2 regions of the Paenibacillus glufosinatiresistens genome follow, and region 1 is predicted to be linked to the other one. Evidence: riboswitches for the same ligand, from Rfam matches in the RefSeq annotation. Region 1 holds a riboswitch; the other holds the start of a gene.
What was found. A riboswitch is a leader RNA that binds a small molecule or an ion and turns the genes downstream of it on or off. The one in region 1 is predicted to bind thiamine pyrophosphate.
Positions count from the first base shown of each region.

Region 1 (12,001 bases):
GGTCGGAGTTCTGCCTTTTCCGGCTCTGCATGAGGGCGGAGAGCGATCCGTAGCCGGCGGCTATACGATCGGGATAGGATTGTCCTCGAACTTGTCGGGCGCCAAGCTTGAGGCGGCGCTGGATTTCATGAAGGCTTTCTACACAGAGGAAGTCCAGAACCGGATCGTCTACGAAGGACGGCGCATCCCCTCTATGGAGGTAGCGTTCGATCCCGATCAGACCGGACCGGTCTTCGCGCAGGTGGCGCGTATGCTGGCCGATAGCCCGGACAGCTTTGTGCCGTATGACAATATGCTGTCGCCCGAGGTGAAGAAAGCCTTCCTGAACGGCCTGGGGGGGATGCTGGACGGGACGGAGAATGCAAGACAGGCGCTGGAGGAGACCGAGCAGGCTTCGGTGCGGTACTGGCAGCTGATACGAAGCTCGGGAATGCCATAATGGAGGAGGGAACAGTGATGAGAACGCCCGTGGAACGCGGAACGGAACGGTATAAAGCGCTGCTCGTAGACGATGAGCCCATCATTCTGCGGAGCCTGAGGGCCGCCATTCCGTGGGAGGAGCTGCGAATCGGAATTGTCGGCGAGGCCAGGAATGGCGAGGCTGCACTGAAGCTGATTGAAGAGACGGCGCCCGATATTGTCATCAGCGACATCCGGATGCCCGGAATCGACGGGCTGTCGCTGATGCGCGAAGTATTGAGCGCGAACGACCGCCTGCTGTTTATCTTTATCAGCGGATACGGCGAATTTGAATATGCCCGCGAAGCGCTGCGGATGGGGGCGTTCGATTATCTGCTGAAGCCGATCGATCACGACGAGCTCGAAGTCATGCTGGAGAGAGCGGTGGAGAAGCTGGATACCCGGCGCGAGAACGATCAGCTGCTGCACTCCGCCCGGGCGCTCTCGGAGCTGGCGCGGGAGCGGCTGTTCGCCGGACTGATCGAAGGCCGTGACGGACCGCTGCAGCAATTGAAATGGCTGGAGCGCGGCGAACTGGAGGACAGCTATTTCCTGATCGCCGTTCAACTGGACGGCTATGCCGGCTTGGGCAGCGCATGGACGGACGAAGAAAAACGTCTGTGGCTGTTCGCCATCCGCAACATTCTGGAGGAATGGTCAACGGGCTGGCGGGGCTTGGCCCTGTTCCCCTACCACGGAGGAGAATGGGTGCTGCTGTTCCCCGGAGCCAATCCGGGTACCCGCGAAGAGGTGGCGGCGGACCTGATCGAGACCATCCGCCGGTATGCCAAGCTGAGCTGCTCGGCGGGCATCAGCCGGGAGCATGCCGGGCTCGGACAGCTGTCCACCGCTTACGCCGAAGCATCCAAGGCGCTGGTCCGCCGGTTCTACGACGGTCCCGGACGCGTCTATGCTCCGGTGGAAGAGCGCGGAGCAGCGGGATCGGCCGCTTACCCGATGGATGCGGAGCGGGAGCTTGCGGAGAGTGTCCGCCAGCTGGACGCCGCACGGCTCCGGAACGGGCTGAACCGGTTCCGGGAGGCGCTGTCGGCCGCTTCGGCAACCCGCGAACAGGCGGAACGCCATTTGACGGAGCTGCTGGTCGTGCTCTACCGGGGTCTGGAGGAATGGACCGGCTCTTCCCCGGGGTCTCCGGATGTGCTGCTGGACAGACTTCGCAGGCTGGGGACGCTGGATGAAATGATGGCCGAAGCGGCGGCGGAGCTGACGGCGGCGATTGCGTCGGCCGTCCATACTGTGCCGAAGGACGATCCCCGCAGTATCGCCGACAAGGTGCGGCGGTTCATCGAATCGAGCTACAGCAAGGAGATCGGCGTGGAAGAAGCCGCAGAGGTAGCGGGCTTGTCCGTCAGCCATTTCTGCACGCTGTTCAAGAATACGACCGGTTATACGTTCTTGGAGTATCTGACCCACTGCCGGATCGAGAAAGCCAAATATCTCCTTACGAGCAGCGAAGTAAAGGTATACCGGATTGCTCCGCTTGTCGGCTATCAGGACCCGCGCTATTTTGCCCAGGTGTTCAAGAAGGCTACTGGAAAGACGCCGACGGAATACCGCGAGGCCGGAACTTCCTGAATGAACTGAACGGCCTGAACGAGCTGAATGAACTGAACGAACCCCAAAATAAAAGAACAAAGCCCTGATGAGCGGGACTTTGTTCTTTTTGTTCATTCCTTAAGGACGAAATTAAGCCGCTTCAGCCTGGCCGCCATGACCGCTCCGCAGGGCCTCCATCAGCGGCCACCGCCGTACAGGCGGGCTAACTCGGCCGCGGCCCGCCGGGGATTCTCCGCCGCAGCGATGGCGGAGATGACGGCCAGTCCGTCCGCTCCGGCTGCAAGCGCGGGGGCGGCATTGCCCGCCGTCAGTCCGCCGATGGCGGCCATCGGAAGGTCCGGCTCATACCGCCGCAGCGCGGACAGAAGCCCGGGGCCGCAGGCGGGCTTCGCGTCGGGCTTCGATCCGGTGGGGTAGACCGGCCCGACGCCGATATAATCGGCCCCGTCGGCGGCAGCCCGGCGGGCCTCTTCCGGCGTGTGCGCAGACACGCCGAGGATGGCGGCGGGACCGAGCCGCTGCCGCAGCCCGGCGGCAGGAGCATCCTCTTGGCCGACGTGGACGCCGTCGGCACCGACGGCGAGCGCGAGTTCGACGTCGTCGTCGACCAGGAACGGCACGCCGCTCGCCCGGCAGATCGCCCGCAGCTCGCGGGCGAGCCGGAGAAGGGGCGGCCCGGTGAGGGCGCCCGCTCCTTTTTCCCGGAACTGGAACAGGGTGACGCCGCCGGTGATCGCTTCCCGCAGGACGTCTGCGGGCGGACGGCCCCGGGTATCGGCGCTGCCCATAATGAAGTAGACGCGAAGAAGCGGAGCGATCTTACCCCTGCTCCAGCGGCGGGCGAGTTCCCCGGAGGCCCCGAGTTCTGCCACCTCCGGGCTGTCCGGACTGGTGAAGAAGCGTTCGGAGAACTCAGACATGCTCTTCGCGCTCCCTTCGGGCCATTCGGCGCTTGTAGGCAAAATGATTGGTCGGCCCGTGTCCGCTCCCAAGGCCGAGCCCGTCTTCGATCGCCGCCTGCACGAACGCCTTGGCGGCCGCTGCGGCCTCCGGGACCGAAGCGCCTCGCGCCAGTTCGGCGGCGAGGGCGGCCGAGAAGGTGCAGCCGGTGCCGTGCGTATGCCGGGTGGCAATCCGTGGGCTCTCCAGCCGGAGGAACCCGCTGCCGTCATAGACGAGATCGACCGCCCGGTCTCCGTCTTCCTCGGCGTGTCCGCCTTTCAGAATGACGAACCGGCTCCCGAGGGAGTGAATGGCGGCCGCGGCCCGCTCCCGGTCGGCGAAGCTGCGAATCGGGAAGCCGGCGAGCAGCTCGGCCTCCGGGACATTCGGCGTCACGGCCAGCGCAAGCGGCAGAAGCTGCCGCCTCATCGCTTCCAGAGCCTCTTCGCGCAGCAGGCGTGCGCCGCCCTTGGCCGTGATGACCGGATCAACGACGAGCTTCTTCCATCCGTACCGGACAGCCCGTTCGGCGACCGTCTCGATAATCTCTCCGCTGAACAGCATTCCGGTCTTGACGGCATCCGGAGGGAGGTCGGCAGCGACCGAATCCATCTGCATGCCGACCTGTTCCGCCGCTACCGGAAGCACGCCCTGAACGCCGAGCGTATTCTGGGCGGTAATGGCGGTCAGCGCGGACGTTCCGTAGACGCCGAGCTCCTGGAACGTCTTGAGGTCGGCCTGGATGCCGGCTCCGCCGCCGCTGTCCGATCCGGCTATGGTGAGAGCGACCGGGACCGAGCAGGCATCGGCTATTGATCCGCCGGAGCCGAGGGCACCGCCTAGAGGCAGGCCGCTCTGCATCTCCCGGCATTCATGGTGACCATCCCGGTTCATGGCGTCACCCGGTCCACCTGCTCGCGCTCGCGGATGAGCGCCAGCTCCCCGATGCTGCCGGATTGCAGGGTGGACAGCCGGTTCAGAAATTCAATCTGGAAGCTGCCCGGCCCCAGATCGGCCGCCGCCTCGGCGGCGAGGGAAGCGGCGGAGCCGTAGAAGGCCGCGGCCTCTGCGGCCGCCTCCAGGACGCCGCCTCCGGCAACAGCCGCGAAGGCGCCGATGACGGCGCTCAGCAGGCAGCCCGTGCCGGTTACGCGGGTGAGCAGCGGATGACCGCTCCGGATAAGGAGCGTTCGCTTGCCGTCCGTTACGACATCCTCCCGTCCGGTCGCGATCACGACACAGCCGTAGAGGCGGGCAGCGCGTTCAGCGGCCGGAACGATGTCTCCCGCACTCTCTCCGGCATCCACTCCCTTGCTGGCCCAGGCTTCTCCGGCAAGATTCGCAATCTCTGCCGCATTGCCGCGGATGGCCGCAAGCTTAAGACTGCGGGCCAGCAGGGAAGCCGATTCGGTCCGGTAGGCCGTGGCGCCGGCACCTACAGGATCAAGCACGACCGGAACGCCGCTCCGGTTCGCGGACTGGCCGGCGCGCAGCATGGCTTCCAGCGAGAGCTCGTCCAGCGTGCCCATATTGAGCACGACGGCCCCCGCCATCGCGGCGGCTTCCTCGACTTCGGGCAGGCCGGCAGCCATGAAAGGGGAAGCGCCGATAGCGAGCAGACCGTTCGCGCTGAAATTGGCGACAACAATATTCGTGATGTTGTGGACAAGCGGGTTGACTTGTCGAACTTGATCCAGGTAAGACATGGGAAATCCTCCTTGTGAATAAGTTGAGAACCTGTTTGCGTTGCAAGAGCGTAATTCTGCCGCAGAGCGAGAAGCGAGAGGGTACAGAGAAGGGCAGGCTCACGGAGCAATCAGGCGATTGTCGGAACCGGCCTCCTTCGGGTCGATATTTCCGGGCAGCAGCTTCCGGTCTTTAAGCCAGCTCCCGATCGGGTCCCAGGATTCCGGGCCGAGGTAGCCGTAGGGCTCGTCTCCGAAATCCATCAGCGGCAGCAGCAGGGCAAGGCTGGCCCGCTCAATCTCCGGATCAAGCGGAGCGGCGGTCTCCTCATGCTTCAGCAGAATCGCCAGCGCTTCCTGCGGATGGCCTTTGACATAGGCCTGTCCTTCCGCAGCGGCGGCGAGAAACCGCCGGATCACTTCGCCGCGTTCGGCCAGGGTCTGCTCGCTGGCGGCGAAGACCAGCTCGGCATAATCGGGTACGCCGAAATCCGCCGGATTCAGCGAGAGAACGGGACAATGCTGCTTGTCCAGCAGCAGCTCTTCGTGGTTGACAAATCCGCCGATTACGGCATCGGTCCGTCCGGTGGCGAGAGCGGGAATCAGGTCATAGCCGACATCGACCAGGTTCAGCCGGGAAGAGTCGCCGCCGTCCGCTTCGACCATGGTACGGAGCATGGCGTCATAGAGCGGAATAGAGGAATACCCGATCGTCCGGCCAGGAAGCTCTCGGGGCCGTGTGATTCCTTCTTCATCTGCCCGGATCAGCAGCCGGTTCAGCGGATGGCGGACAACGGCGGATACCGCTTTGACGGGAACGGACGCCCCCCGCGCCATCAGAACCTGCGGCTGATAGGTCAGAGCGAGATCGACTTGGCCGGCGGCGGCCAGTCTCAAGGCATCGTTGGTTTCAGCGGGCATCCGCAGTTTGACTTTCAGATTCCTGTCGGCAAAATAACCGTTCTCCTCCGCCGCATAAAGAAACGAATGCACCGCGTTCGGATACCAGTCCAGCATGACGGTCAGCTGGTCGGGCCGGGACCTGCTCTCGTCCGCCGATCCCGGCCGGGCGGCATCCGCCGCGTTCTGGGCGCTTGCCGGATCGCCCTGAACCGCTGCGCCTTGAACCGCTGCACCCGTCATCCGGCCACAGCCTGCTGCGGCCAGCAGGAGGCCAAGCACCACGGCTAGGAGCAGCGGGCCGCCTCCCGAACTCCTCAATCTTGAATTCATCCTCTCATCTCCTTGTAATCTTCTATCCGCCCAAGGCTGCTTCTCCGGCAGATGACAGCTTCCGCCAGCCGGACAGTCAGCAGCAGCGAGAGGCCCAGAGCGGCAAGCAGCACGACGGCGGCGAACATATCGGCGCTTCGGAGGCCGGAAGCCATACGCCGGCAGTAGAAGCCGAGTCCCCGGCTTCCGCCCAGCCATTCCCCGATTGTAGCTCCGATTACGCTGTAGACGGCGGCCAGCCGAAGACCGCCGAAGAAAGCAGGAAGGGCGGCCGGAATCTCCGCCTTGATCAGAACCTGGCGCCGCCTCGCCCCCATCGCCAGCATCAGCCCGCGATATTCGCTTCCTGCCCGGCGGATTCCGTCATGCAGCCCTGCCATGATCGGATAGAACGCCGTCAGCAGCACCACAAAGGCTTTGCTCCACAGCGAATAGCCGAACCAGAGAATGAACAGAGGCGACAGAGCGACAAGCGGAATCGTCTGGCTGAAGACGAGCAGCGGATACAGCGCCTTCTCCAGCGCGGGACTAAGCGCCATTCCGAGTCCAAGCGCCATTCCGGCGACCAGAGCCAGGAGAAGGCCAACCGCCGCTTCGCCGAGCGTAGCGGGCAGATGGACCATGAACAGCGGCCCGGCTTCCTGGGCCAGTGCGCGAAGAACGGCGGTCGGAGGCGGCAGGATGTAGGCTGGGGTTCCCGCCGCCCGAACTCCGGCTTCCCAGACGGCAAGTCCCGCCGCAACCGCCAGAAGCGGGGGGATGAACGTCTTGCTTAGCGGCGGCCTCTCGCGTTGTCCGGGAGGCGGGGTTCTGAGCTCCGGATCCGGATTCATCGAATTTCCTCCTTTCAGACCCAACAAAAAACCCGTCCGCTTCACAGGGAAGTGGACGGGTTCATGAAGAGAACGGCGAAGAAACGCGCGCTTTCAATTTCATCGAATCCTCGTATCACTTCCCTACGCTGGTATGATCCAGATCAGGTTCCAAGGGTCCGGCTCTCGCCGTCTCAGTCCACGCGGACTCCCCTAGTGAAGAACGGGTCTATTTGATTTTGGGATAAAATGCCTCTCGACTATATCACGCCGGAAGCCGAAGAGGCAAGATAGAAAGATTCAGGAGTTGTCGGCTGCGGCGGGAGCGGGATGCTGGCGGAGATAGTCCAGGGCATCATAGAGCATAACCGCCGCTTCGCCGCGGCTGATCTCCCGCTTCGGGTCGAACCGGCCGCTGCTGTCGAGCTGCGTAATGCCGTATTTCAGCGAACGGACTACGGCGCCCTGATACTCGGGCGTCAGGCTGCTCTCATCGGCAATGCCGGAAGGCTTCACGTTGATAAGAGGCAGAGACCCCGCCTGTTCCATTCCCCGGACGAGCAGGAAGGTGAACTGCTCCCGCGTCAGCCTGGACGCGGGATCGATGTCTTCGGGCACGGGGACGCCGTTATGATAGACGCCGAGGAACGCCTCCGTATACCATTGGCCGTCCAGTACTTTCGTGAAGACCTGCGCGGCCTTCGGCTCCTGGATGAACCGGATGGCGTCGAGACTGAACTGGAAGCCCCCGGCGATCAGTTGTATGCCTTGTGCGGCGGTGAGCGGAGCCTTTGGCGCGAAGCTTTGGGCGTTCATGCCCTGAATGATCCCTTTCGAATGCAGCGATTGGATTTTGTCGCTGCCTTCGGTTGTTCCCAGATCTCCGAACGGGGCGGCAGCCGCGTACAGGGACCCGGCCACGGAAAGGCTCAGGAGAGCGGTGAGCGCAAGCGAAGCGAAGGTTATCGAGCCTGCTTTCTTTTTCATCCTATTAACCCCTTTCATTCAGACGGTTGAGGAATCTGATGTCCGTATAAACGATTCAGGAGGAATAAAGGTTGCAGGCGGGAACGCCTCCTCCTTTTCAAGAGCCCAAATATTTGATATTATTACTATATGATAATTATTATAATTAAGAATCGGCGGCTTAAGCGGCCCGGAGAGGATGGTGCGATCCTTGATGACCATGAGTGATATTGCGGCCCAGTTCGCCGCCAGACAATATAAGCTGACTTCCCAGCGCGAAGCCATTGTTCGGGTTCTGCTGGAGAATGAGACGGAGCATCTTACGGTGGAGGATATCTATCTGAAGATGAAGCCCGACCATCCCAATCTGGGCATGGCCACGATTTACCGGACGCTGGATCTTTTGTCCGAACTGCATATTGTCGAGAAAATGAATTTCGGGGACGGCCCTGCCCGCTACGATCTGCGCGGGGGAGGGCAGGGACATATGCACCACCACCTGATCTGCGAGGATTGCGGAGAGCTGACGGAGATCAAGGAAGACTGGCTGGCAGAGCTGGAAGCGCGTCTGGAACGGGAGTACGGCTTTCTGGTGACTGATCACCGGCTGGACTTCAAGGGACGCTTCAAGACCTGCGAGCGGCATGACTGCCGATCCGCCCGAACCGGGCGGCAAGTGGGCTGAGATCTTCGCTGCGCGCTTCGGGTATACGGATTAATGACCGGGCAATTCGGTTATAAAAGGAGTACAACCACGAGGGAGTGATGCTCGATGAAGAACCGAACGAAATCCTCTTATATTGCTGTACTTACTGCTGCTCTCCTGCTGACGGTACCAATTGTATCCGGAGCCAGCGCCGCTTCCCCGGGCACCGCTCCGGCCGGCAAGGTTGCCGCCGCGAAGCTGCAAGCGCCGCTACCGCTGAAGCACGGGTCCGGCATTTATAACGGGCTCGCCGACGGCCACACCGTCGAGATCGACGTCTACGGCGAAGCGACCTCTTTTCAGTTCAGCGATGAATTGAAGGCCGCGGCAGCCTCACTGGAAGAAGGGGAGACGGTGGATTATGTCTATACCGAACGGCGATTGGCCGGACGGCCTGAAGTCAGATTGCTGACGCTTGCAGCCATCAAGGTTCGCAGCCTTGACGGGGACGGAGACGCTCCGGTACACTGACAGGTGTAAGCTGAAGCGGGACCCATAGGAGAGTGAGAGAAGAAATGGCAAGAACGAAGAGCCGCAAGGCGCTGCTGCAAGCGCAGCGGCAGGGCGGATGGAGTCCGGTGATGAACCGGAGAACGAACGGGGATTACGCCGATATTTCCCAGCATGTCCGGGTGAAGCCGGATAAGCGGGCACAACTGAACAAAGCCATGCGGAAGGAGCGGATCACTTATGATGACGCTCCTTTTTGCTGCCCGGATTTTCTTTTGCGTCTAACGGACGGATTCCCGGTAACGGGCCGGAGATACGCCGTATCGGCGGCGGAAGAGCCGGAAGAAGTAGGTATAATTTGCGAATCCGCAGGTCTCCGCCACCTGCTCCAGCGGCATCGGGCTGTACATCATCCGCTCCTTCGCCATTTCCAGCCGTACCTCATTCGCATACTGAATAATGGTTAGACCGTAAGCCTCCTTGAAGAGCCGGACGGCGCGCGAGACCGACAGACCGGTATGGGCGGCCACTTCCTCCAGGCGCACGACGCCAGCAGCATGCTCTTCGATATACTGCTTCATTCCCCTTGCTGCGGCTTCCGAAGAATGGGCCGGCGGCGCTTCCTCCGAAATCCGGTCAATCTCCATGCACAGAATCTGCAGATAGGAAGCCGAGATGTCGGCTGAATAGGCGGAGTGCCGCCGCTGCTCCTGCACGAGGGTGCGGAACAGTCCGGCAATGGCTCCGTCGGCCGGAACAGACTGAAGAGAAGGGCGGCTCGCCCTGTCCCGCCACGCATCGAGCCACGGTCCTTCCGCGAAGATGAAGAAGTCCCCGCTGGCTGTAAGCCCCGGCTTGCGCTGCGAATGCTCGATAATCAGCTGATAAGGCTCTCCGGGACAGATGACGAGCAGATCCCCTGCATACATGGGAGCAGAGGAGCCTCCGATCAGGGTAGAACTGGTTCCTTCGGTCTGAAGCCGGAAGAGATAATAAGGCAATCCTTCGGGAACGGAATACTGGAATTTCTTGCGGTGCAGCGAGAAGCCCGCCGACAGAACGGTACAAGCCGGCATGATCCGGTAGCGCCTCCTTGAGTGAATGAAATAGGAGCAGATTGTTCAGGTTGAAATCAGATTCTTCATTCTATTATAACCGCTTTCATATTACTATGGGAAGGAAGACGGATCAGTTGCTCCGTCATTCGGCATGTATATTGTTCAGGTGAAGGAGTGTAGCGCGGGTGCTGAAGATTGGATTGCAGCTGTATACGCTGCGGGAGCAGCTTGAAGAGGATTTTGAAGGGACCCTCCGCCAAGTGGCGGCTATGGGATATGCCGGGGTGGAATTCTTCAACTATTTTGGACGGAGCGCCGGGGAAGTCAAGGCGCTGCTGGACGAGACGGGGCTTGTGGCCGTAGGCGCCCATCGTCCCTATCAGGCGCTGCTGAACGACACGGAAGCCGAAATCGCCTATAATCAGGCCATCGGCAACCGCCGCCTGATCATCCCCTTTCTGTCGGAGGAAGAGCGCGATTGGGCGGCCGTCATCGCGAATCTGAAGATCATCGGCGAACGGGTCAAGGCGCAGGGCTCTCAGCTGCTCTATCATAATCACGATTTCGAGCTGCTGGAACGGTACGAAGAACAGACGGCCTTCGATGCCATCTATGCCGGAGTGCCGGCCGATGTGCTTCAGGTCGAAATGGATACCTGCTGGGTGCATCATGCGGGATACGATCCGGTGGCCTACATGGCGGCTTACGCCGGCCGGCTGCCGATCATCCACCTGAAGGATATGAAGAAGAATCCGGACGGAACTGCGGAGACCGTCGTTCTCGGTGAAGGCGAAGTGGATCTGCCGTCCATTCTGTCGGCCGCCGAGACGCACGGTGTGGAGTGGGCCGTTGTAGAACAAGACTTCTGCAGCCGTTCGCCGCTGGAGAGCGTTCGCGACAGCATGGCCTGGCTGAAGGGTTACGCCGGGAATGAAGGCCAACTCCGGGGCTGACGGCAGCACGCGGAAGAAGTTGCGGCAGGAAGGAAGCAGAGCCGGCTCCGGGATCACCGGGGCCGGCTCTGCCGCGTTCCGGGGAGAGCGCCGAGCATCCCTATGCCGGCCATCACCACGGCTCCGCCGGTCCATTGATAGACATTGACCCGCTCCCCGAGCAGCAGGGCGGACAGAATCATCGACGTCAGCGGCAGAAGGCCGGAGAAGGCCGCTACCGTGTAGGCGTCGCAGCGGCGGACGCCTGCATAGAAGAGCGTGAAGGAGAGCCAGGTCACGATCCACCCGTACCAGGCGAGAGCCGCCCATTCCTCCGCTCCCAGAACCTGCAAGGAGCGGACCGGGTGCTCCAGGGAAGCGGGCAGGAGGCAGAGAAGGAAGGCCATCGCGGCGACGAGCAGCGCCTGTATGCCCGGACGAAGTCCCTCCAGGGAACCCGCGCCGTATTTGCGGGCGAGGATGTTGAAGGTAGCCTCGCTCGCAGCCGCGGCCAGTACGAAGGCATTTCCCGCGAGATGCTGAAGAGAGATTCCGCCGGGCTGCAAGCCCGCTCCCTGCAGCAGCGCAATGCCGGCCGCCGCCGCAGCGATGCCGACGATTCGCCGGGCGGTGAGCTGCTCGCGCAGGAAGAGCCAGGCCAGCAGCGCGGTTATCGCCGGGGCGGCGCCGGTAAGAATCCCTGCCTCGGCGGCGCCGGTAGATTGCAGGCCCAGGAACAGCAGCGCCCGGAAGAGAACGATGCCGAGCAGCGCCTGCATGACAAGCATGCGCCAGTCGGCGGCGCGAAGACGGCGGGCCGTGTGCAGGAAGGCCCCTGCCCGCAGAGGCAGCGCTGCGGCCAGAAGCAGCCCGAGGCCGGCGGCGGCAAGAGTGAAGGGTTCGAGCTCGCCGGCAAGCAGCCGGCCTGCGACGGGCGAGGTGCCGGCCAGAATGAAGGCGAGCGCCAGAACCGGTCTGCCGTTGTTCTTATTCATAGTGAAGTGTCCTTCCCGGAGGGCCCTTCCGTACCATTAACGATTCGTTAGTAGTATTATAGCAACCCTGCTGGTATGCTTGAAGCGCCAGTTGAAGCGGTTATTGACCGGACCAGTTGGAGCAGTCATGAAAAGCATGATTAAAGGAAGGAGAGACGCCGGTGTGGGACATTGAGCTGAAGCCT
Region 1 is NZ_JAVFHT010000001.1:550,491-562,491, forward strand. It holds gene RBI05_RS02510 (ABC transporter substrate-binding protein) at 1-439, shown strand, start outside; gene RBI05_RS02515 (response regulator) at 457-2,055, shown strand; gene thiE (thiamine phosphate synthase) at 2,214-2,957, opposite strand; gene thiD (bifunctional hydroxymethylpyrimidine kinase/phosphomethylpyrimidine kinase) at 2,950-3,873, opposite strand; gene thiM (hydroxyethylthiazole kinase) at 3,870-4,685, opposite strand; gene RBI05_RS02535 (ABC transporter substrate-binding protein) at 4,785-5,897, opposite strand; gene RBI05_RS02540 (ABC transporter permease) at 5,894-6,730, opposite strand; TPP riboswitch at 6,834-6,934, opposite strand; gene RBI05_RS02545 (S-layer homology domain-containing protein) at 7,010-7,696, opposite strand; gene RBI05_RS02550 (Fur family transcriptional regulator) at 7,890-8,360, shown strand; gene RBI05_RS02555 (hypothetical protein) at 8,448-8,852, shown strand; gene RBI05_RS02560 (helix-turn-helix domain-containing protein) at 9,113-9,907, opposite strand; gene RBI05_RS02565 (sugar phosphate isomerase/epimerase family protein) at 10,075-10,842, shown strand; gene RBI05_RS02570 (DMT family transporter) at 10,896-11,816, opposite strand; gene pdxR (MocR-like pyridoxine biosynthesis transcription factor PdxR) at 11,978-12,001, shown strand, end outside.

Region 2 (12,001 bases), on a different contig from region 1:
TCCGTCACTGCCGGTTTCGTCATATCCGTCTCCCCGCTTTCTCGTCTAACCGGAATGATTACGTTCTTCTCTATATTATAGAAAAAGCGCGCTGCGCTGTCCATGCCGCCGGTCCGCAGCCTTCCTTCCGGCTTCGCCGGCCTTCTGCGGCCCTTGCGGCCGGGCGGCTTAAAGCTCGGCTACCGGGCGGCCGAACAGATAGCCCTGGCCGAGCTCGGCGCCAAGCCCGAGGCAGCACTCGAACTCCTCGCGCCGCTCGATGCCTTCGGCAAGCACGGTGCCGCCGTAAGCATGGGCCTGGGCCGCAATCTCCCGGATCGCGGCCTGCTTGGCATAGTCGGCATCGCAGAAGCTGACGAGGCCGCGGTCGATTTTGACAAAATCGGGCTGCAGCCGCTGCAGAACCTCAATCGTCGAGAACCCGGCTCCCACGTCGTCCAGCGCGACTCCGATTCCGTGTCTCCGGTATTCCGCGAAGATGCTCGCCAAGTGGGTGATATCCGTAATCCGCTCGCTCTCCACCACTTCGAACACGAAGTCCCGGGGATCTTGATCCAGCCGCTCAATCGCGGCAAACGTATGCGTCAGACAATATTTCGGGTTATAGATGGAAGAAGGCAGAAAATTGATGAACCGCTTCAGTCCCTTCGGCACCTGCCGCGTCCCGGCCTCAATCGCCGAGATGCGGGCGGCGCGGTCCAGGAACGAATGAAATCCGCTCCGCCGGGCAGCCTCGAACAGTTCATACGGCTGAAACGGGCTGCCTCCCGGCAGCGGCCGCAGCAGAAACTCATACCCGAAGGCCGTTCCGTCCCGGTCCACAATCGGCTGGAGGTAACTGCAGAATTCCGCGCGTGAAATAATGTCGATCAGATCGGCGCTCCGGAACCGGGCTTCCAGTTGCTCCAGGCCGAACCACCGCTGCAGGTGATCGGACTGCTTCCCGGCAAAATGGCCCCGGAAGCCGATCTGCAGCGGTCTGTCCGTCCCCGCATTCGCAGGGTGTGCCCTCAGCCGTTCCAGGCAAGTGAGCAGCTCGTCCCGGGTGGCATAAGGGATGCTGTAGCTTCCGCTGTCCTGCCCTTCGACCGTGATGCCTGCCTCCCGGGCAGCCTCCGCCCACTCCGGGGTTGCCTGCCTGATTCGAATCTCGCCGCTGTCTTCAATCGGTTCCACCCTGGAACAATCGCTGCAATGCATGGCCCGTCCTCCTGTAGCCTACTATGGATCAGATCAATAGATTCCTACTTCCGCCTGATGGCTTGATTGTACCATAATCCGGACGCCAAAAAGGACCGAAAATCAGTCCGAAGACCTGTTTTTTCGGTCCGCAATGATGCCGCTTTGCGCAAGTGCCGTCCCTGGCGGGACAGGCCGGCGGGCGTAAGGCGTCTAGCCCTGCGCCTTCTCCCAGACGGAACGTTCTCCGCCCGATTCCAGCTCGATGCGCTGCGGGTCCAGCTTCAGCACGACATAATCGGGATCCTCCGGTCCCTTGAACCAGCGGGACAGATCCGGATTCCAGACCTGCTTGCGCAGGGATTCGTCCGACGAGATCGACACCCGGGCCTCAACCTCAAGCACATCCTTGCTGCCGCCGGATTCGTAGCCCACCAGCAGGAAAGCGTTCGGGTTGTCCTCCAGCTCTTCCACCTTGTGCGTCTTGCGGTCGGTGGCCAGATAAATGTTCAGACCCTCGTGATAGACGGCCATATAGCGGACCTTGGGCTTGCCTCCGGCTTCGACGGTTCCGAAGGACCCGAAGCGGTTCGCGTCCAGCACCTGTCCGATGCGTTCTTCTGTCAGTGATTGTGTCATGATTCCTTCATTCTCCTTCCGTGCGGGTCCGTACCCGCCTGGCAATGTGTTAGGGTATACTGGTAGTGTACCCGTCTTGCATGAAATGAATCCCAGAGGCGGACGAGGACCTTCAGGGTAATAAGAGGGAATGAACAGTCAACGGGCGCCGGAGCCAGTCTTCGGAGCCCGGGAATCCGGGAGGAACGAGCCATGAATCTAGCCGACAACGAACCCAGGCTGAGCACCGCACTGCTGCAATTTATCTTTCCGTTCTCCCTTCAGGAGGGACGCAACCGGGAGCTGAGAGACCAGCTTCTCCTGGACGGCTTCGAGCCGTTCTTTCTGGATGAGACCCGGCTGGAAGACGCCTATTACGGTGAGGGCTACTGCATCTCCCATGAGAATATGGAGCGCGTCTACCTGCCTTTCGCAGCACATGTCCTGTTTCCGCGCGCAGAGAAGGAGCCCGACGCCTTCCACCGCTATTCGCGCGCCCACATTCTGGACTGCGAGATGCTTATGCCGCAGCGCCGCATGCCCTTCCGGCTGCTCTCGACCGATATATTCCTTTGTCCTTTCCAGCTCGGCTTTGTGACCATCCGCCTTGAGCTTACCGGCGAGTATACCCTCAGCGAAGCGCTGGAATTCGCCGACCGCTTCCGCTCTCTGGAGGATGCCTCGGACGCCGACCGCGCCGTTACCTTCTCTTGTCCGAGCCGAACGTTCAGCCAGACGGAGGACCTGCTCTTCGGCATACTGGCTCCTCACCTGCGGGACTATCTGGACCAGTCCGAGATGAGCGGCGCGTATTTCGAGACCCTGCCGTTCTTCGTGGACGAACGAATGCTTGTCCAGGGATTCTACGGTTTCGAGCCGGATGCGGAGATTACGGAGACGGTGCTGTACCGCATTTCCCAGATTGACGGCCTGAACGGAACCGACCGCCCTTATATAAGCGCCAGCGACCCCGAATATATTCAGGATTATAACCGGAAGCATACCTACCGGCGCTGGGCGCCGGATACCTACTACATCACGAATGAACAGACCTTCTCCTGCGTCTCCTGCAGGGAAGGCGAGAGTGCCGTCCGGATGGCGAACCAGATGTACGGCGAATATTATTATGGCCTGCTGCTGAGCCTGTTCCACAAGATCGTGCTGCTCAAGCTTGCCAACATCCACTCCCGGCTGCGGATCGAGCACGACTATGAAGAGATCGAGAGCCTGATCTTCGACATCAACCGCTTCTCGGCCAAATTCTATTTTCTGGAGCTGATTTCCCAGTCTCAGGGCAGAGAAATCTTCTTCCAGCTTCGCAAAGTCTACGGCAACGACCAGTTATATGACGAGGTCAAGGGCACGCTGGACGACCTGTTCCAGTACCAGGAGAAATTTCAGGGAAGGCGCCGCGACAATCTACTGATGATCCTGACCGTCTTCACGGTCATCAGCGGCATTTACGGCATGAACCAGGTCATCGAGGACCTCAAGAGTCCAATCCACTGGGACAAAATGCTGGGCTACTCGCCGTTTGAGTACCTGGCCCTCTTCGTTACGATGACCGGAATTGCCGCCAGCCTGGTGCTTGCGGTGCGGGAGGTCTGGAACCAGATCCGCCGCAAGCGGCGTCAGAAATACCGGTTCCGGGAGTAGAGCGGACCGGGACGGCTTCGGCAAGACTGGACAAGGCCGTTCAGGGCGTCTATAATACGGCTAAGCTAAACCCGTCAATTTCATAGAAGCAGGGGTGCTGGAATCGGCCGGCTGAGATTGTATCCCAACAGATACTGACCCTTATACCTGATCTGGATAATGCCAGCGTAGGAATCGCTTATGCCAAGCGAACCGTTCCCTTTCGGGAGCCTTTCGCCTTCATGCGTCCTGCTGCGCTCCGATCCTGAACAGATCGGAGCGTTTTTTCTCGTCTGGCGGGCGAAGGCTTATACAAGAGGGGGAGAGAAACGGTTATGACGAAGAACAAGAAATCACAGTGGAGCCTGACGGCCTTGGCCGTCCTGCTGACTCTGGCCGTTGCCGGATGCGGCGGCGGGAACGGCAACGGCAGCGCCTCGCCGGCGCCTTCGCCGGAGACCACAGCTTCGGCCGGAGCATCCGCCGGGGCCGCGAAGGCGCCGAGCCGGGAGTTGAAGCCGATCAAGGTGGCGCTGGACTGGACGCCGAACACGAATCACACCGGACTGTATGTCGCGAAGGAACTGGGCTACTATGAGGAAGAAGGTCTGGATGTGAACATCGTCCAGCCCGGCGCTGCGGGAACGGATACGATGGTAACGAGCGGGGAAGCGGCTTTTGGCATCGGGGGTCAGGAAGGACTGACGATGGCCCGCGTTCAGGGAGTTCCGCTCGTCTCCATCGCGGCAATCATCCAGCATAATACATCGGGCTTCGCCGCTCCGAAGGACCGGAACATCAAGTCGCCCAAGGATTTCGAGGGCAAAACCTACGGCGGCTGGGGCTCGCCCACCGAGGAAGCGACGATGAAGGCGATCATGGACCCGCTCGGCGGGGACGTCAAGAAGGTCAAGCAGGTCAATATCGGCGAGGCCGATTATTTTACCGCCATTAAGCGCGACATCGACTTCGCCTGGGTCTTCTACGCCTGGACGGGGATCGAAGCCGAGCTGCGGGGAGAGCCGCTCGACATGCTCTATCTCCAGGACTATGCGCCGCAGTTCGACTACTATACGCCGGTGCTGACGACAAGCGAGAAGGAGATCGCCGAGCGGCCCGAAGAAGTCCGTGCCTTCCTGAAAGCTACCTCCCGCGGGTATCAGTATGCGATCGACCATCCTGAAGAGGCCGCCAATCTTCTGCTGAAGGCCGTTCCCGACCTTAACCGCGAGCTGGTCGTAGCCAGCCAGAAATGGCTGAGTCCGCGCTATGCGGCCGATGCTCCCCGCTGGGGCGAGCAGAAGGAAGCGATCTGGAAGGGTTTCGCCGACTGGATGTACGGACTGAAGCTTCTAGACAAGCCGCTGGAGGCGGACAAGGCGTTCACCAATGAGTACCTGCCGAAGTAAGCGGCTTGATCTGCAAATCCCACCAGAGAAAAGGATGAGATGAACATGGCGAATACGCTGCTCAGCATTCAGGTAATTCCGAAGACTCCGAACGGAGAAGATTCCATTCCTTATGTGGATACCGCCATTGAAGTGATCCAGCGCTCCGGCGTGAAGCATCAGGTGAACGCGCTGGAGACCACCATGGAAGGCGATCTTAGCGAGCTGCTGCAGATCGTGCAGGACATGCAGGCGGCGCTCATCGAGGCCGGCAGCCCGAGCGTCATTTCCCAGATCAAGATCGCGCATAATCCTTCCGGAATCAGCATGGATGGGCTGACCGCCAAATACCGTCCATGAAGTCGCGCTGGTCCCGGCTGTGGCCGCCGGCTGCGGCCGTCCTGCTGCTCCTGCTGCTCTGGCAGGCGGCGGTGGTGCTGCTGGATATCGAACGCTGGATGCTGCCGTCCCCGCTAGACGTGCTGCGGGAGCTGGCCGCGAATCCGCCGGTCGAACACACGCTGGCGACGGCCCGCCTGACCGCAATCGGCTTTCCGATCGGAACGCTCGTCGGTATCGGAACGGCGGTGCTGCTCCATCTGCTGCCCTGGACCCGGCGGGCCTTCTATCCGCTGCTCGTTCTCAGCCAGAACATTCCAACCATCGCGCTTGCTCCGCTGCTTGTCATCTGGTTCGGCTTCGGTCTTCTTCCCAAAATTATTCTGATTACCCTGGTCTGCTTCTTCCCCGTCGCCGTCGCCATGATGGGCGGGCTCGGGGGAAGCGACCGGGCGATGCGCAATTACATGCAGATGGCGGGAGCGGGCCGCTGGACCATCTTCCGCAAGCTGGAGCTGCCGTCCAGTCTGCCGCCGCTCTTCTCCGGCATCCGCATCTCTGCGGCCTATGCCGTCACCGGCGCGGTGGTCGCCGAATGGCTCGGTTCGGACCGGGGACTGGGCAATTATATGCAGCTGCAAAAAGCCGCTTACCGCACCGACCGCATGTTCGTTGCGATCTTCATCATCGTGGCGCTCAGCCTGCTGCTGTTCGCCCTGGTGGCGCTGCTGGAGCGGTGGCTTGTCCGCTGGAACCGGAACTGATTACTATACTCCAAGGAAAAGAGGCGCTCGGCATGGGAGCAAAGCCCGATACAATTCCGTCGGCGGGAGCGGAACCCGCTTCCGCCCAAGCGCTGGAGGTCCTCCGGCTCGGCAAAACCTTCCGGAACGGGCGCACCGAGGTCCCGGCGCTTCGGGACATTACGCTGCATGTAGCCGCCGGCGAATTCGTATCCGTCCTCGGCCCGTCGGGCTGCGGCAAGAGCACGCTGTTCCAGATTATCGGCGGCCTTCTCCACCCCGATGCCGGCTCGGTGCGCATGGGCGGCGAAGAGGTCACCGGCAAGCGCGGGCGGATCGCCTATATGCCCCAGCAGCCGGCGCTGTTCCCGTGGCGGACGATGCTGGACAACGTGCTGCTGGCCCGCGAGATTGCCGGCGGCGTCGATGCCGCGGCCCGCGAGGAAGCCGCCGGCTGGCTCGCCAAAGCCGGGCTCGGCGGGTACGAGCGCTCGTACCCGCACATGCTGTCGGGCGGCATGCAGCAGCGGACCGCCTTCGTGCGGGCGCTCCTGTCGCCGCAGGAGCTGATGCTGCTGGACGAGCCGTTCAGCGCGCTCGACGCTCTGACCCGCAGCGACATGCAGCGCTGGCTGCTGGAGATGTGGGAGGAGACGCGCCGTTCGGTGCTCTTCATCACCCACAGCATTGAAGAAGCGCTGCTGCTGTCTTCCCGCATCTATATCTTCTCGAACCGCCCGGGAACGGTTCTGCACGAAATCGAAGTGCCCTTCCCCCGGCCACGCCCGGCGAATCTGGCGGATGATCCGGAGTTCATCCGGCTCCGCCGCCGGATTTCGGACTGGATGACGGAGGAACAGCGGCGTCCGTGACCGGAGCTTCGGCTGCAACCCCAAAGAAGCGCCAACCTCAAGGAGATGATCCCGAGGTTGGCGCTTCGTTGTTTCCGGCCAGGCAGCCGCTTGGCAATCAGCGCTTCATAAATCCCCTGCTCTGCAAAAATTCCTTCATTTGCATCCGCGCGGGCTGCGCAAGGCGATGCGCCATCGTAACCGACCACGGCGTATCGCTCGTTCCGCCGCTGCGCTCCCGCATATAGGCCCGGGTCGTCTCGTCATAGGCCGCCGCCCGTTCGACCGTCTCCTGCGCGCTGTAGCGCTCGCGGTGCAGCACCGATTGCAGCGGCAGACGCGGGCGCAGCACAGGCTCCTGCGCAGGCGTGCCGACGCACATGCCGAAGACCGGATAGACCAGCTCCGGTAGTTCGAGCGCCTCGGAGAAGGCGGCGATGTCATTGCGGACGCCGCCGATGTAGACGATGCCGAGACCGAGCGATTCGGCGGCGACCGCCGCATTCTGCGCGGCCAGCGCGGCATCGACCGTCGCTACGATCAGATTCTCGGTCGTGTCGATATGCGAGGCTTCGGGAGCCATATGCGCGCTCGTCACTTCCCGCAGACGGTACAGGTCTGCACACCAGACGAGGAAGACGGGGCACTCCCGGATATAAGCCTGGTTGCCCGCCAGAGCGGCCAGCCGTTCCTTGCGCCCGGGGTCCGTTACGGCGATAACGCTGTAAGCCTGTACATTGCTGGAGGTGGAAGCCATCTGCGCCGCGCCGACTATCGCTTCAAGCTGTTCTTCCGTTACGGGCGTATCCGCGAACCGGCGAATCGAGCGGTGCCGCATCAGCAGCTCCAGCGTATCATTAAGAGGTTTCATTTACGGGGTTCACTCCTGTTCCAGTAGGTTGTCTTCCTCTACAGGTTTACCACAAAACAGATTGTAAATGAAGGGCGACAGACCCATGAGGAGCGTGGAGCACGGAGCGTGCCTATCGGAAAGCACTCGGATGCCTTAGCCGCAGAGAACCAATACAAGCTGCAAGAGACGTGGTCTCCCGAGCAGATTGAAAAGAGACGCCGGATGGAGGGCAAGCCCTCTGTATACTTCAAGACCATCTATCGGTGGCTCTACCAAGGCCGCATCGCAGAAGGAGCGGTCATGGAAGAACTGTCGCATTTCCTATTACAATCTGTCGTTGACTATGAGGCACCCTGCTTTATCTTAAGATCAATGAATGAATGCTTGTAGTTTCCGGATGAACCGCAACGATCATCTGGTTGCAGAAGCCAGCAAGCAAACGAACAGCAAGGTGCTCTCCGAAATGGTCATCCATTTCCCATTGCCCAGGGGTTAAATAAACAGCACCCGGACGAACGAGATAGGTATAGCTCCAAAAGTCCCATAGGAATTCGGTAAAGGGAGACTGAATGGCGTTCACCTCTCTGAGATTGATCTCAAAATACATGTATTCCCTGTTCCCCTCTGAAGCGAGGCCTGCAATAGTCTCCCCCTGGTACAAGTCTGTAATAAACTTACTCCACAAAGAAGACTCATTCTTCATTTCTATTATCATTTGAACGGAATTTTCTTTTACGGTCTGCAACAAAATATCTTTGGTTTGCAATGAATCATATTCAATGATTGTTTGGAAATGAGGCGAAAGCTCTTTCATTATGATCTCATAAGCCTTTTGATTATCGCAAGGAAGATATAAGGACTTTGCTGTTTTAAGTACTAAGGGTGTGATGATGAATCTAACTAACGGAGTTATAAAAGTAGACTTTCCTTCTGAAATAAACCTTTTAAGTACAGAATATTCCGAAGTATTATTTTCTTCTTGGAATAGATTAATTTTGGGAGAATCGATCTTTGTAAAGAAATTCATGGTTTCTTCCTTTCTCCCCTTGCGTTCATCTTCTTGGTTTATCAGGTTGTAAACGGCAGAATAAGCGGGGCTGTCATCCATGCTACAGTGCCCTCAGTAAAAGTAACACTGCCATAGACATCTAAGTTATGGCTTCCACTTGTATTATAAGTGGTCTGAGATTGATCTCGAACCACCTTCAGTCCGCCAGCAAAGCCAGATAAAACGTCATTAATATCCATTTGACCATTGGGCAGAAAGCTATTACTTCAAAGTTCACATAAATTGATGAACCCACCTGATCAATCTCGACTTTAAGTGTTGCAACTGTACTTCCAGAATCAATAGGAGCTGAACCCAGAGGTGAAAATTGAGCCTTAGCGGTTGTCTCAGAAGGGGATGATATAACTACTTCATTCGTTTCTTGATTAAAAATAATAGGGAGGTTATAAGTAGTCAAAACTTTTGCCCCTGTTGTATCAACAATGTCACTTCCTTCAGAAGCAGAACAAACAAATTATACCAAAAAGGAGGATTTGTTTCCATACTTATGCTCTACTTTTCAGTTGTTTTTGAACTGTCGCACTTCCTATTACAATCCGTCACAAAACATAGGCCCGGCACAAAAGTAACATACCACCCGGGCCTATCCACGCATGATCCTGTCCGCCTGAACGCGGCCTGGCTTACAGCTTCACCCGCTGCAGCCGCAGCGCATTCAGCACGACCGAGACCGAGCTGAACGCCATGGCGGCTCCGGCCAGCCAGGGCGCCAGAAATCCGAGCGCCGCCACGGGAATGCCGACGGCGTTGTAAGCCAGCGCCCAGAACAAATTCTGCTTGATGTTGGTCATGGTGCGGCGGCTCATTGCAATGGCGTCCGCGATGGCTCCGAGGTCGCCGCGCATCAGCGTGATATCGGCGGTCTCCATCGCCACATCGGTGCCGGTTCCCACGGCCATCCCGATGTCGGCGGTCGCCAGCGCCGGCGCGTCGTTGATGCCGTCGCCGACCATCGCCACCTTCCGCCCGCCGGCTTGTAGACGGCGCACCTCCTCCGCCTTGCCTTCGGGAAGCACCTCGGCCAGCACGGTCCCGATCCCGGCCTGCGCCGCGATGCTCCGGGCCGTTGCGGCATTGTCGCCGGTAATCATCACCGTCTCGATGCCCAGTTCCCGCAGCCGCTCGACCGCAGCCCGCGACGACGGCTTGATCGTGTCGGCTACGGCCACGATGCCGACGGCTGCGCCGTCCACGGCGGTCAGCATCGCCGTCTTGCCCTCTGCTTCAAGCTCCTCCAGCGAGGCGGTCCATTCCCCATAATCCACGCCGGCCTCCTCCATCATCCGGCGCGTGCCGACCAGCACCCGGCGTCCGGCCACGACGGCGCGGATGCCTCGGCCCGGCTCGGCCGCGAAATCCTCAGCCGCCGGAGGACGCAGGCCCCGCTCGGCGGCTCCTGCGGCAATCGCCTCGGCCAGCGGATGCTCCGAGAGCCGTTCCGCGGCCGCGGCGACGGCCAGGAGGGCCTTCTCGCCCCGGCCGAAGCCCACCAGCGCAAAATCCTCCGCCGCGCGGACGTCCGTCAGAACCGGCTTGCCGTTCGTAACGGTGCCGGTCTTATCGAGCACGACCACTTCAATGCCTTGGGCGGTCTCCAGGTGCTCGCCGCCCTTGAACAGAATGCCGAACTCCGCCGCCCGGCCGGAGCCGGCCATAATGGAAGTCGGCGTCGCCAATCCGAGCGCGCACGGGCAGGCGATAACCAGCACCGCAATCGCCTTCTCCAGCGACTCCGCGAACTCTCCGGGCGAGGCCCAGAAGTACCAGACCGCAAAAGTAAGCAGGGCAATCCCGACTACAATCGGCACGAAGATGCCGGAGATAACATCGGCGATCCGCTGAATCGGCGCCTTCGAGCCCTGGGCCTCCTCCACGACGCGGATGATTGCCGCCAGCGCCGTGTCCTTCCCGACCTTGCGCGCCCGGACCGTCAGCACGCCGTTCTTGTTCAGCGTCGCGCCGATGACGGCGTCGCCCGGTTTTTTGTCCACCGGAAGACTCTCGCCGGTCAGCATGGATTCGTCCACCGACGAACGCCCCTCGACCACTTCGCCGTCAACCGGCACCTTCGCTCCCGGCTTGACGCGGAGCAGATCTCCGGGGACCACTTCGCTGACCGGAACGCTGAATTCGGCTCCGTCCCGCAGCACCAGCGCCGTCTTGGGCTGGAGACCCATCAGGCTGCGGATTGCGTCCGACGAACGCCCCTTCGCCACCGCCTCGAACCACTTGCCGACCAGAATCAGCGTAATCAGCACGGCGCTGGTCTCGTAGTACATTTCGACCGTGTGGTCCATTCCGGCCATGGAGAGCGAGTCAATTGTCAGATACAGACTGTAGAAATACGCCGCCGAGGTGCCCAGAGCCACCAGAACGTCCATATTGGCGCTGCCGTTCTTCAGCGCCTTGTAGGCGCCGACATAGAACTGCCAGCCGATAATGAACTGGACCGGCGTCGCCAGCAGAAGCTGGAACCAGGGATTCATCAGCAGGTCCGGGACCGGAAGACCGGAGGTGAAGGAGAAATGCCCGGCCATCGCCCACAGCAGCGGCAGGGACAGAACGGCCGAGAGGAGCCATTTATTCCGCTTGGCGGCAATTTCCCGTCCTCTCCGGTCTCCGCCCTCCTGCCGGTCCTGCTTCAGCGAAGCCCGGTAGCCGAGATCGCTCACCTTGCCGATGAGATCGCGCGGAGCAATCTCGCCCGAGCGGTATTCCACATGCGCCGTCTCCAGCGCCAGATTGACATGGGCCGACACTACGCCGGGCATCCGGTTCAGCCCTTTCTCGATCCGGGTCGAGCAGGCCGCGCAGGTCATGCCGGAAATATCGAAATCGGCGGACTCATGCGCAACCCCGTAGCCAAGCGAGCGGATCTTCTCTTCGAGGTCCGACGGTTTCAACCGGGCAGGGTCGTATCCGACCGAAGCCTGCTCGAGCGCCAGATTGACATTCGCGCGGCTGACGCCTTCCATCCGGCCCAGTCCCTTCTCGATCCGGGCGGCGCAGGCCGAGCACGTCATTCCGGTAACCGGCAGCGTTAGCTGCCGTTCTTCTTCCGTTCCGCTGCCGTTGTGTGCAGGATTCATTACAGATCCACATCCTCGTTATACCCATTGGGGGTATATAGTTTAGGTGAGAAAAGCGCCTGCAAGGCGCTTATCGAATCCGCTTGACGCGGAGGATTGGTTCAGACGACGTCGTAGCCCTGATCTTCAATAGCTTCCTTGATGGCATCCAGTGAGACCGCAGACTCGTCGTACTCCACGGCTACCTTCTTCCCCGGCAGATCGACCCGGGCAACGGCGCCGAGGTTCTTGACGGCC
Region 2 is NZ_JAVFHT010000004.1:70,023-82,023, reverse strand. It holds gene RBI05_RS06930 (ArsR/SmtB family transcription factor) at 1-23, opposite strand, end outside; gene RBI05_RS06925 (EAL domain-containing protein) at 169-1,200, opposite strand; gene RBI05_RS06920 (pyridoxamine 5'-phosphate oxidase family protein) at 1,393-1,818, opposite strand; gene RBI05_RS06915 (hypothetical protein) at 2,011-3,453, shown strand; TPP riboswitch at 3,534-3,644, shown strand; gene RBI05_RS06910 (ABC transporter substrate-binding protein) at 3,768-4,841, shown strand; gene RBI05_RS06905 (thiamine-binding protein) at 4,887-5,180, shown strand; gene RBI05_RS06900 (ABC transporter permease) at 5,177-5,923, shown strand; gene RBI05_RS06895 (ABC transporter ATP-binding protein) at 5,956-6,774, shown strand; gene nfsA (oxygen-insensitive NADPH nitroreductase) at 6,872-7,624, opposite strand; gene RBI05_RS06885 (hypothetical protein) at 7,965-8,714, opposite strand; gene RBI05_RS06880 (hypothetical protein) at 8,812-9,072, opposite strand; gene RBI05_RS06875 (heavy metal translocating P-type ATPase) at 9,299-11,764, opposite strand; gene copZ (copper chaperone CopZ) at 11,866-12,001, opposite strand, start outside.
Region 2: another riboswitch for thiamine pyrophosphate. It lies ahead of RBI05_RS06910 (ABC transporter substrate-binding protein); the one in region 1 lies ahead of RBI05_RS02540 (ABC transporter permease).